Regions from separate parts of the Paenibacillus sp. Mc5Re-14 genome, predicted to be linked through region 3. Evidence: riboswitches for the same ligand, from Rfam matches in the RefSeq annotation. Region 3 holds a riboswitch; each other region holds the start of a gene.

Region 1 (3,282 bases), 2.0 Mb from region 3:
TTGCACCAGGAAGGTGGCATCGTCCACTTCCTTGAAACCATCATATGTCTTTTTCGACTGTCCGTTTTCTTCACGCGCATATTTCGGTGTAGCATCTTCTACAGGGGATGAATCACCGATAAATGCTGCCTTGCCTTGACCCACCTTGGAGATCGCAGCATAAGGCCCTTCCGCACGGCCTCCACCGTTATAGACACCTTGGTCTACAGCATTACCCCATTTTTTCGTACCTGTAGGGATATAGGCAATTCCTTTGGCTTTGGTAGGATCAATAATAGCCAGCGTAGATCCCGCATGCATGGCAATCGAGCGTACACCCTTGGTAATGCCAAAGGATTGATCTGCGGTTACAATGTCCGTAGCATTCACGTCGCCAAGCGCATTATAACGGAAACGAACACCAAAGTTGGTTGCCAGCCAATCGGAGCTAGTTAACCCCTGCATCGCCGGTGATGCTGCTTCTTCTGTAGTCATCCCTTTGGCCGGATTAGTATAGGCTCCACGACGGTAGCCATTCATAACCTCAGAGGAATCCCAACGGTTTTTGTTACGGTCCGCATTATAGTGGTCGGAGATGAAGAAGACACTTCCCCCGTTATTCACATATTGCAGCAGGGCAGCCTGCTCGGATGCCTTAAAGGCAACATTCGCCTCACCGATGATGAACACATCATATTGGCGCAGCTTATCATAGGTTATGGCCTGTTCTCCATAAGTAAAAGGAATGGGACGGTTCAGTTGGTCCACTGTAAAACCTACATTACGCAATCCATTGGCAAAGTCGGAGAAGGCGCCTTCAATAACCCAATCTGCTGCCCCAGCCGTCTGTGCGTGCGTATTATCGAACAGCACCTTTTTGCCTTTGCCATCCGGCAGTGTAGTACCGGGTTGACCCGGATTTCCAGGTTCAGGTTCGCCAGGTTCACCTGGTTCCCCCGGCTCGCTTCCGTTCACCAGTTCAACAGTGCTTGGACTTTTCACTCCACCAAAATTATTGTAGGCGCCAAGTGTACCCGTCACACGGATTTTGCTGCCAATCAGCTCAGGATGGCCTGTTAGCCCAAATTGCCCTCTGTACGCTGATGTCAGCTGTACATCCAATAGATTAGACGTGCTTCGTTCATTGGCCTGGTCGGCAATCAGTACGTTAAAATCATTCGCAAACGGAGAAGAAAAATTAGCCGTTTTCGATCCGGTAGCATGTCCGACGATGTAACCTTCCACCGTCACTGTGCCTCCACTGCCTTGGCGCTGGAGTGCCTCGGCTACTGTCAGTGCTCCCTCCGCTTTGACCTGACCGAATGGAACGAAGATCCCGATCAGCAGCGATACGATCGCTGCCAGATGCAGCACCCCTTTCAAACGTGAACCTGTGAACCGCAAGCCTTTTACCATACGTCAATATCCCTCCTATAATTCCATAAATGTAATTGTCCTCTATCAGATTAGCTATCAATCTTCTAATTCCTTCCTGATTTCATCCATAATTATGTAAATTTTATTCTTATTTATCGGAAACTCACTTGTTTATGTAAAAATTGAACCCTGCGATTGACACCGAGCACAGCATACATTACGCTAAGAAAGATATGTAGAACGGTATACGCGAATGAAGATGACGGGAGAGTCTGTCCAGGGGCTTACACGCTGGCGGCACCGAAGGAGCAAGACGCCAACACCCGGCTGGCGGATAATCTCTCAGGTCCATGTATCGTCATCTGACGCAACTCTGGAGAGAGCGCAAGCCACCCAAGGGGTAAGGCGGTAAGGACACCGCACGAAACTCTCAGGTAACGAGGACAGAGATAAGGGAAACTTCCTTATCCTGTCCTTTTTTGCGCTCACATTGTACGTCAGCATTAGGAACCGTCATAGCCGCGCAAAAACGCGGAAATACCATATACTATGGTACTAGAACATACAGGGGGCCACACCATGCGTTTCAAAGATGTATTTTCCATTATCGGTCCGGCCATGACCGGACCTTCCAGTTCACACACTGCAGGCGCGGTGCGGCTTGCACGCGTTGCCCGTCACTGGCTCGGGACGCAGCCTGACCGTGCCCGCATGACACTGTACGGCTCCTTCGCCGACACATACAAAGGACACGGTACAGACCTGGCGCTCATCGCAGGACTGCTCAATTACGATACAGACGACCACCGAATTCCAGATGCCGAGCAATGGGCGGAGCAGGCCGGTATGGCCGTAGAATTTGCCGTAAGCGGACTACCCGCCCCCCATCCGAACACCGTCCGTTTTGAGCTGTGGAAGGGTGAGGATCAGCGTACACTGCTGGGTTCCTCCATCGGCGGTGGCAGCATCCATGTCCAGCAGCTCAACGAATTCCGAGTCAACCTGACCGGAGAGCTGTCTACGTTGGTGCTTCTTCACTCGGATAAGCCCGGTACATTAGGTGCAGTGACTTCAGCGCTCGGCGCTGCTGACATTAACATTGCCTATATGCACGTGGATCGCAAAGGTCGGGATGGAGAAGCACTTACCGCCATCGAAACGGACAGTCCTCCTACGGCTGAATTAATCGCAAACCTACGATCCTTACCACATATGTACGAAATTAAAATGATTAATTTGAAAAAAGGAGCTGAATCTGATGCGATTTAGCCATCTGCATGAAATCAGCGCTATATGCGCTGAGGAATCCACCACGATTGGCCGCCTGATGATTCAAGAGCAGGTACAAGAGACGAATTCAACGGAAGAAGAAATCTTCCGCCAAATGTCTGATTATTATGAAGTCATGAAAGAGGCTGTTCATCGCGGTCAGACGCAAGACACCGTATCCCGCAGTGGATTAACGGGCGGCGACGGCAAGCGCTTAGCCGAATATCTGCGGACTGGGGAAACCTGCTCCGGCGATGCCTCCGCGCTCGCCATGGCTTATGCGCTCTCCGTGTCGGAGGTTAATGCGTCCATGGGGCGCATTGTCGCCACGCCCACTGCAGGTTCATGCGGAGTCATCCCCGGTGTGTTCATTAGTGCGCAGGAGCGGTTCGGCTGGGATGATGAGCATATGGTGCACGGCTTGTTCGCAGCCGGAGCCATTGGCTACGTCATCGCCAACAATTCCTTCATTTCCGGCGCGGAGGGAGGCTGTCAGGCTGAAATTGGTTCAGCCATCGGGATGGCCGCTGGCGCTATGGTCGAGCTACGCGGTGGCACACCTGAGCAGGCCGTTCACGCCGTAGGCCTAGCGCTCAAGAACACGCTCGGTCTGATATGCGACCCCGTCGCCGGACTCGTCGAGATTCCGTGTATCGT
Region 2 (3,282 bases), 220 kb from region 3:
GCAAGTGCACTGGCGACCAAACGGGGACATGAGATCATTCCGGGTGCTCAGATCGGCTGTATGCTGGCTCGCATTGAAAGCTACCCACATACGTGTAACCCAGAGGATATTCTGAAAGCACAGCATGAAAATCAAATGAATCTGTTCTTTACGGATGTGCATGCTCGTGGGGAGTATCCCAACTATATGAACCGCTATTTTGAAGAAAATAATATTGTGATCCAGACAGAACCCGGCGATGCTGAAATTTTGAAAAATAATACGGTTGATTTTATCTCATTTAGCTACTACATGACCTTGACCGTATCGGCAGGTCCAGAAGGAGAAAAGGCAGCAGGGAACCTGATTGGCGGTGTGAAAAATCCGTATTTGCAGTCCTCCGATTGGGGATGGCAGATTGATCCGATCGGCCTGCGTGTTACACTAAATACGTTTTATGACCGTTACCAAAAGCCGCTGTTCATCGTGGAAAATGGCCTGGGTGCGTACGATAAGGTAGAAGAGGACGGCTCTGTGCATGACACGTATCGCATTGATTACTTGCGTCAGCATATTGCCCAAATGAAGGAAGCCATTGCTGACGGTGTTGATCTGATTGGTTACACCAGCTGGGGTCCTATCGACCTTGTGAGCATGTCTACTTCCGAAATGTCCAAGCGCTACGGATTTATTTACGTTGATCTGGATGATGACGGTAACGGAACGCTCCAACGCTCCAAAAAGGACTCATTTAACTGGTATAAAAATGTGATAGCAACCAATGGTGAAGAATTGTAATTCTATATCGTTTTGGCGGGTACAGCAGAGAAAATCCTTAGGATGCAATCTGCTGTACCCGCTTTTTGTATAGACACCCTATTGATTCGTCAGAGGGCTTCACAAATTTTTCACTTGTAATACGCTGAAAGTTTTCTGTATAATAAATAAAAATTTCATATGTCTGGTTGATGTTTGCGGGAGATGGAACGAAAGTTCCGACCGAAGGGGCAAAACTCTCAGGTGCTTAAGCTGATTTACAGCAACAAGCAGGGACCGTAAACGGACAGAACTCTGGAGAGACCCTTAATTGGGCGCCGAAGGTGCACCGCAGATTATCATCTGCTTAAACTCTCAGGCAAAAGGACAGAGACGCGAATAACCTGTGACAGGGAATACTCTAGGCTTTTTAGAGATAAAATCCTGTACAAATTGGTTTATTTTTCGTGCCTTTAACCTCTCCAGGAGTCGAATCAACGGATTTGACTCTTTTTTGTTTTTTAATATGCTGGAGGAGCGGGTTGAAATGAATTTGGTACATTTATTAGAAACAATTGACAGTTGGATGTGGGGAGCGCCGCTTCTAATTCTCGTCATGGGCACTGGGTTGTGGCTAACGATTCGTCTGAAGATGCTTCAGATTATTCGATTGCCCTTAGCGCTCAAGCTAATTGGTAAAGCGCCGGACGAAGGCAGCGGGGATGTCAGTAGCTTTGGAGCATTGAGTACGGCACTCGCAGCTACTGTAGGTACGGGAAGTATCGTCGGTGTCGCAACAGCGATCAAACTGGGTGGGCCCGGTTCATTATTCTGGATGCTGGTTGCAGCTTTTTTCGGGATGGCAACCAAATATGCGGAAGGGTTATTATCCGTTAAATACCGTGTTAAAGACCGGAACGGACAATTTTCGGGTGGACCGATGTATTATATTGAAAACGGGCTTGGCCGCCGTTTCAAGCCGCTGGCGATGTTGTTTGCCTTTTCTGGTATTCTTGTAGCACTATTTGGAATCGGTACTTTTCCGCAAGTAAAGGCTATCGTTTCTTCTACGGAAAGTAGTTTTGGCGTGCCAACAGTAGTTACAGCAATCATTATTTCCGTGTTGACGGCTGTTGTTACGATTGGAGGACTCAAAAGTATCGCCAAGGTATCCACAAAGATTGTTCCATTCATGTCGGGGCTCTATATCGTGGTTTGTTTAATCGTACTCATTAAGTTTGCAGGAGAGCTTCCTCATGCGATCGCACTAGTATTACAAGGGGCTTTCTCGACAACATCTGCGACGGGTGGATTTGCCGGAGCCACGATTATGCTGGCGATGCGAAGCGGAGTTGCCAGAGGGATCTTTGCAAATGAAGCTGGTTTGGGAAGTGCGCCAATCGCAGCAGCAGCAGCTAAGACGAAATGGCCCGCAGAACAAGGACTAATATCCATGACGGGCGTTTTTATCGATACGATGATTATTTGTAATTTGACAGGATTTACATTGCTGGTTACGGGAATATGGAGTGGAAATGATGATGGAGGTCTGATGACTCAACATGCGTTTTCCAGTGCCTTTCCGGCTGGAGCAGAGCTCGTGACGATTAGCCTTATTTTATTTGCGTTCACAACGATACTTGGCTGGAACTACTACGGGGAACGCTGTGTTGAATATTTGCTTGGGGTCAAGTGGATTAAACCATACCGTTATCTGTTCATCATACTGGTTGCCGGAGGCGCGTTCATCAAGCTCGATGCCATCTGGCTGCTGGCAGATATTTTTAACGCAATGATGGCTTTTCCGAACCTGATTGCATTGCTCGGCTTGTCGGGAATTGTCGTTGCCGAAACTCGCACTTATATGAACTCTTTGTATCCTAATAAGAAAAAGGGCATTCTTGCAGGTGCCAATGTAGGGGCGGCTATCCAAGTAGAAGAAAAAGGACAAACGATCAATTCATAAATAATAAAAGGGAGTGCTCTCAGCCATCACAGGCTTGAGGACACTCCCTTTTAATTGTTATAACGATGCACGCAAAATAGCTAAAATATCTTCCTGTTTCAGCTTTTGATAATTACCGAAACCTCCGTACTCCATTTCACGGGCCGCAATGCTTGCGATGTTTTCCAATTCTTCATCATTAATGTTGTAATCGGCCAGGGTAGAAGGGGCACCAAGACTTGTCCAGAACGCACTTAGACGGTCAATACCTTCCAAGGCAATTTCTCTGTCAGTTTTACCTACAGTGTCCAAGTCGAACATACTGAGCATCAGCCGCTTCATGCGTGCAGCATCCTGATCCACTGTATGTCTCATCCAGTTGGGAAACAGAATCGCTAGACCGCCAGCATGAGGAATATCATATACAGCAGATAGTGCATGTTCAATGGTATGCGAAGCCCAATCCCCGAAGTAGCCCATTTGCAGCGTACCGTTCAGGGCAATCGTCCCAGCATATAATATCGTTTCGCGATGCTCATAGTTGTGCAAATCCTCCAGCAGCTTAGGTGCCGTTTCAATCACGGTTTGCAGCACGGAAAAGC
Region 3 (3,282 bases):
ATAAAGCGCTATTATTTCATGCTGTATTGCTCATTATTGCTCATCCGAAATCAACTGCTCGTACTGCTCCGCAGACAGCAACTTGCCCAGAGCTTCCTCGACATCATTGCTCATCTCTACTTCGATCATCCAACCCTCTTCATAGGGTGATTCATTCACCAGCTCAGGTGTACTTTCCAGAGCTTCATTTACTTTCAAAACGGTTCCCGTCACCGGAGCAAAAAGATCGGATACGGTCTTCACCGATTCAATTGTACCAATCTCCGCCCCCTGTCCAATCGTTGTTCCCGCCCCAGGTAATTCCACAAAAACAATATCACCCAATTGATGCTGTGCAAAGTCTGTAATGCCGATCCGCAACGTCCCATCCACTGTGCGCTGAACCCACTCATGTTCGTCTGTATACCAAAGTTGCTGTTTCACTTCACTCATCCTGCTTCGCCTCACTTCCACATGAATAAAATGCTTTTGATCACCTGTATTAGACAGGTTAAGATTATGACAACAAGAACATCCATGTCAATAATACTAACAAAAATACTTCATACCAACTCATATAGCGCAGTCCATAAAAAAATGATAACTTGTAACAAACGCTTACATATCCTTATTTATATAATAAATGTTTTTCATATTGTTTTATATGACATTTTTATTGACATTTTGAATGGATTTGCGTATTAATGGGTTATAGTAATTGCTTTTGAAAATACCTCGACAACTGCAAACGCGGATGAACGCGGAGGGAGAGACTACCAAAAATATTCGCATCGCTGTTGTCGTTTGTGAGACAGTTGGGCACGCGAATCGGATCAAGTTGTTATCTGCAAAACCGGGTAACATACCGTTGATCCAAAAGGTAGCGCCGAAGGAGTAAACTTGCATTGCAGGTGAATCTCTCAGGCAAAAGGACCTCTGCCGGACGCATCTCTGGAGAGCATCCGTGAAAAGAGCGGATCACCCAAGGGGAAACCTGGTTCACACCGGGGTAACTTTCTGGTATCAAGGACAGAGCTGAAAGAAGAGTATGGACTGCCGTCTATACGTTTCTTTTAGCCTGTCTTTTTTGTTTAGCCGATTACACTGGATAGGAGTGAAAAAATGTCTAATTTGCGAAGAACACCACTATATTCGTCCTACGGGACGCAGCCCGGGGTTCGTTGTATTGACTTTGGCGGGTGGGAACTCCCCGTTCAGTTTAGCGGCATTCAAAAGGAGCATGAGGCCGTCCGACAACGTGCAGGTTTATTCGATGTATCGCATATGGGCGAGTTCTTGGTTGAAGGCAAAGAAGCTGAGGCTTTTTTGCAACAGGTAACTACGAATGATGTCAGCCAGTTGGAACCGAGCCAAGCACAATATTCACTCCTGTGTTACCCCGATGGAGGCGTAGTGGATGACTTGCTTGTATATTGCAAAGGACCAGAGCGCTACATGCTCGTTGTGAATGCCTCCAACATCGACAAAGATTGGGATTGGCTCATACGCCACGTACCAGCATCGGTTCATCTGGAGAATGTGTCTGATGCGATAGCATTGCTGGCATTACAAGGACCGGAAGCAGCACGTATTACCGCAGCCGTGACAGATACAGATATTACGAATCTGGCATCTTTCCGATTCCATGAGAACGTGCAATTGTTCGGAGCAAAAGCACTTGTCTCGCGAACTGGATATACCGGCGAAGACGGTTTTGAATTTTATATCCCTGCTGAGGAAGCACCCGCCGTGTGGGATGGTTTGCTTCGTTGCGGTGAATCGTATGGACTGATTCCCGCTGGACTTGGTGCTCGCGATACGCTGCGCTTCGAGGCACGGCTCCCGTTGTACGGACAGGAGTTATCTGCCACAATTTCACCGCTTGAGGCTGGTTTAGGTTTCTTCGTCAAGTTGAACAAAGGAGATTTTATCGGCAGGGAAGCACTGCAACGTCAAAAAGAACAAGGAATTCCTCGCAAGTTGATCGGGCTGGAAATGATTGACCGCGGTATCCCGCGCGCTCATTATCCGGTGTTCGCTGAAGGTCAACGCATCGGTGAGGTCACAACGGGTACTCAATCGCCCACCTTGAAGCGTAATCTGGGGCTGGCCCTGGTGGACAGTCGTTTTAGCACCCTATCGACACCGCTGGAGGTCGAAATTCGTGGTAAACGCCTGCGTGCGGAAGTGGTCCCAGCCCCCTTTTATAAACGGCTACGCTGATCTTAATCCTCTTCATTCTAAAAAAGCGATCATGTCAGATATAAAATTCTGGATTTTCCAATTAAGACTATGTATTAACTAATTTACTATCTAAATTTTGCTTTTCGAAAGGAGCCAGAACCTATGAAGCAGCATCGCTATCTCCCCATGACCGAACAAGACCAAACCGAAATGCTGCGTGTGGTGGGCGTATCATCCATTGATGATTTATTCAGTGACATTCCAGAGGCTATTCGATACCAAGGGGAACTTCCTCTTTCCTCTCGGCTCGACGAAAGAGCCTTAACTCGCCACATGGCCGAGCTGGCCGGACGAAACGCCAATACAGATACACATGCCAGCTTTCTTGGTGCAGGTATTTATGATCATCATATTCCATCCGTTATCCAACACATCACCTCACGTTCCGAATTTTACACAGCCTACACCCCCTATCAGCCGGAAGTAAGCCAGGGCGAGCTGCAAGCCATTTTTGAATTCCAGTCGTATATTTGCGAATTGACAGGTATGGCGGTAGCTAATGCCAGCATGTACGATGGGGCTACAGCTCTGGCGGAAGCGGGCTCATTGGCCGCTTCCGCCACGCGTCGTAAACAGCTTATCGTATCAAGGTCTGTCCATCCAGAGGCACGTCAGGTATTGGCAGCCTATGCACGCGGATTGGACCTGGACATTGTGGAAATCGGCTGTTCGGATGGCGTAACGGATGTCGATGCGCTAGCAACGGCCGTATCGGAACAGACGGCGGCTGTTTTGATCCAAAATCCCAACTTTTTCGGAGCCGTGGAAAATCTGAAGCCGATGGCTGACCTCATCCATGCGCATCAAGGGCTTATGGTTGTTAGTGCCAATCCACTGGCACTAGGCTTGCTAGAGACCCCTGGTAAGCAAGGCGCGGATATTGTTGTAGGAGACGCGCAGCCACTTGGGATCTCATCCTCCCTCGGTGGTCCGACCTGCGGTTACTTTGCCGTTTCCCAGGCGCATATGCGCCGTATCCCTGGACGTATCGTAGGCCAAACCACAGACCGTAACGGCAAACGCGGCTTCGTGCTGACCTTGCAAGCGCGGGAACAGCAT

What was found. A riboswitch is a leader RNA that binds a small molecule or an ion and turns the genes downstream of it on or off. The one in region 3 is predicted to bind glycine.
Region 1: it holds a riboswitch for glycine, as region 3 does, so the genes downstream of both, sdaAB (L-serine ammonia-lyase, iron-sulfur-dependent subunit beta) here and gcvT (glycine cleavage system aminomethyltransferase GcvT) in region 3, are expected to answer to the same signal.
Region 2: it holds a riboswitch for glycine, as region 3 does, so the genes downstream of both, BN1546_RS17265 (alanine/glycine:cation symporter family protein) here and gcvT (glycine cleavage system aminomethyltransferase GcvT) in region 3, are expected to answer to the same signal.

What each region holds. Positions count from the first base shown of each region.
Region 1 is NZ_CVPD01000001.1:2,063,002-2,066,283, forward strand. Features, by position in the region: gene BN1546_RS09385 (DUF6359 domain-containing protein) at 1-1,395, opposite strand, end outside; glycine riboswitch at 1,610-1,724, shown strand; gene sdaAB (L-serine ammonia-lyase, iron-sulfur-dependent subunit beta) at 1,936-2,625, shown strand; gene sdaAA (L-serine ammonia-lyase, iron-sulfur-dependent, subunit alpha) at 2,615-3,282, shown strand, end outside.
Region 2 is NZ_CVPD01000001.1:3,795,392-3,798,673, forward strand. Features, by position in the region: gene BN1546_RS17260 (glycoside hydrolase family 1 protein) at 1-777, shown strand, start outside; glycine riboswitch at 1,041-1,136, shown strand; gene BN1546_RS17265 (alanine/glycine:cation symporter family protein) at 1,283-2,701, shown strand; gene BN1546_RS17270 (iron-containing alcohol dehydrogenase) at 2,759-3,282, opposite strand, start outside.
Region 3 is NZ_CVPD01000001.1:4,019,989-4,023,270, reverse strand. Features, by position in the region: gene gcvH (glycine cleavage system protein GcvH) at 34-432, opposite strand; glycine riboswitch at 734-925, shown strand; gene gcvT (glycine cleavage system aminomethyltransferase GcvT) at 1,102-2,202, shown strand; gene gcvPA (aminomethyl-transferring glycine dehydrogenase subunit GcvPA) at 2,326-3,282, shown strand, end outside.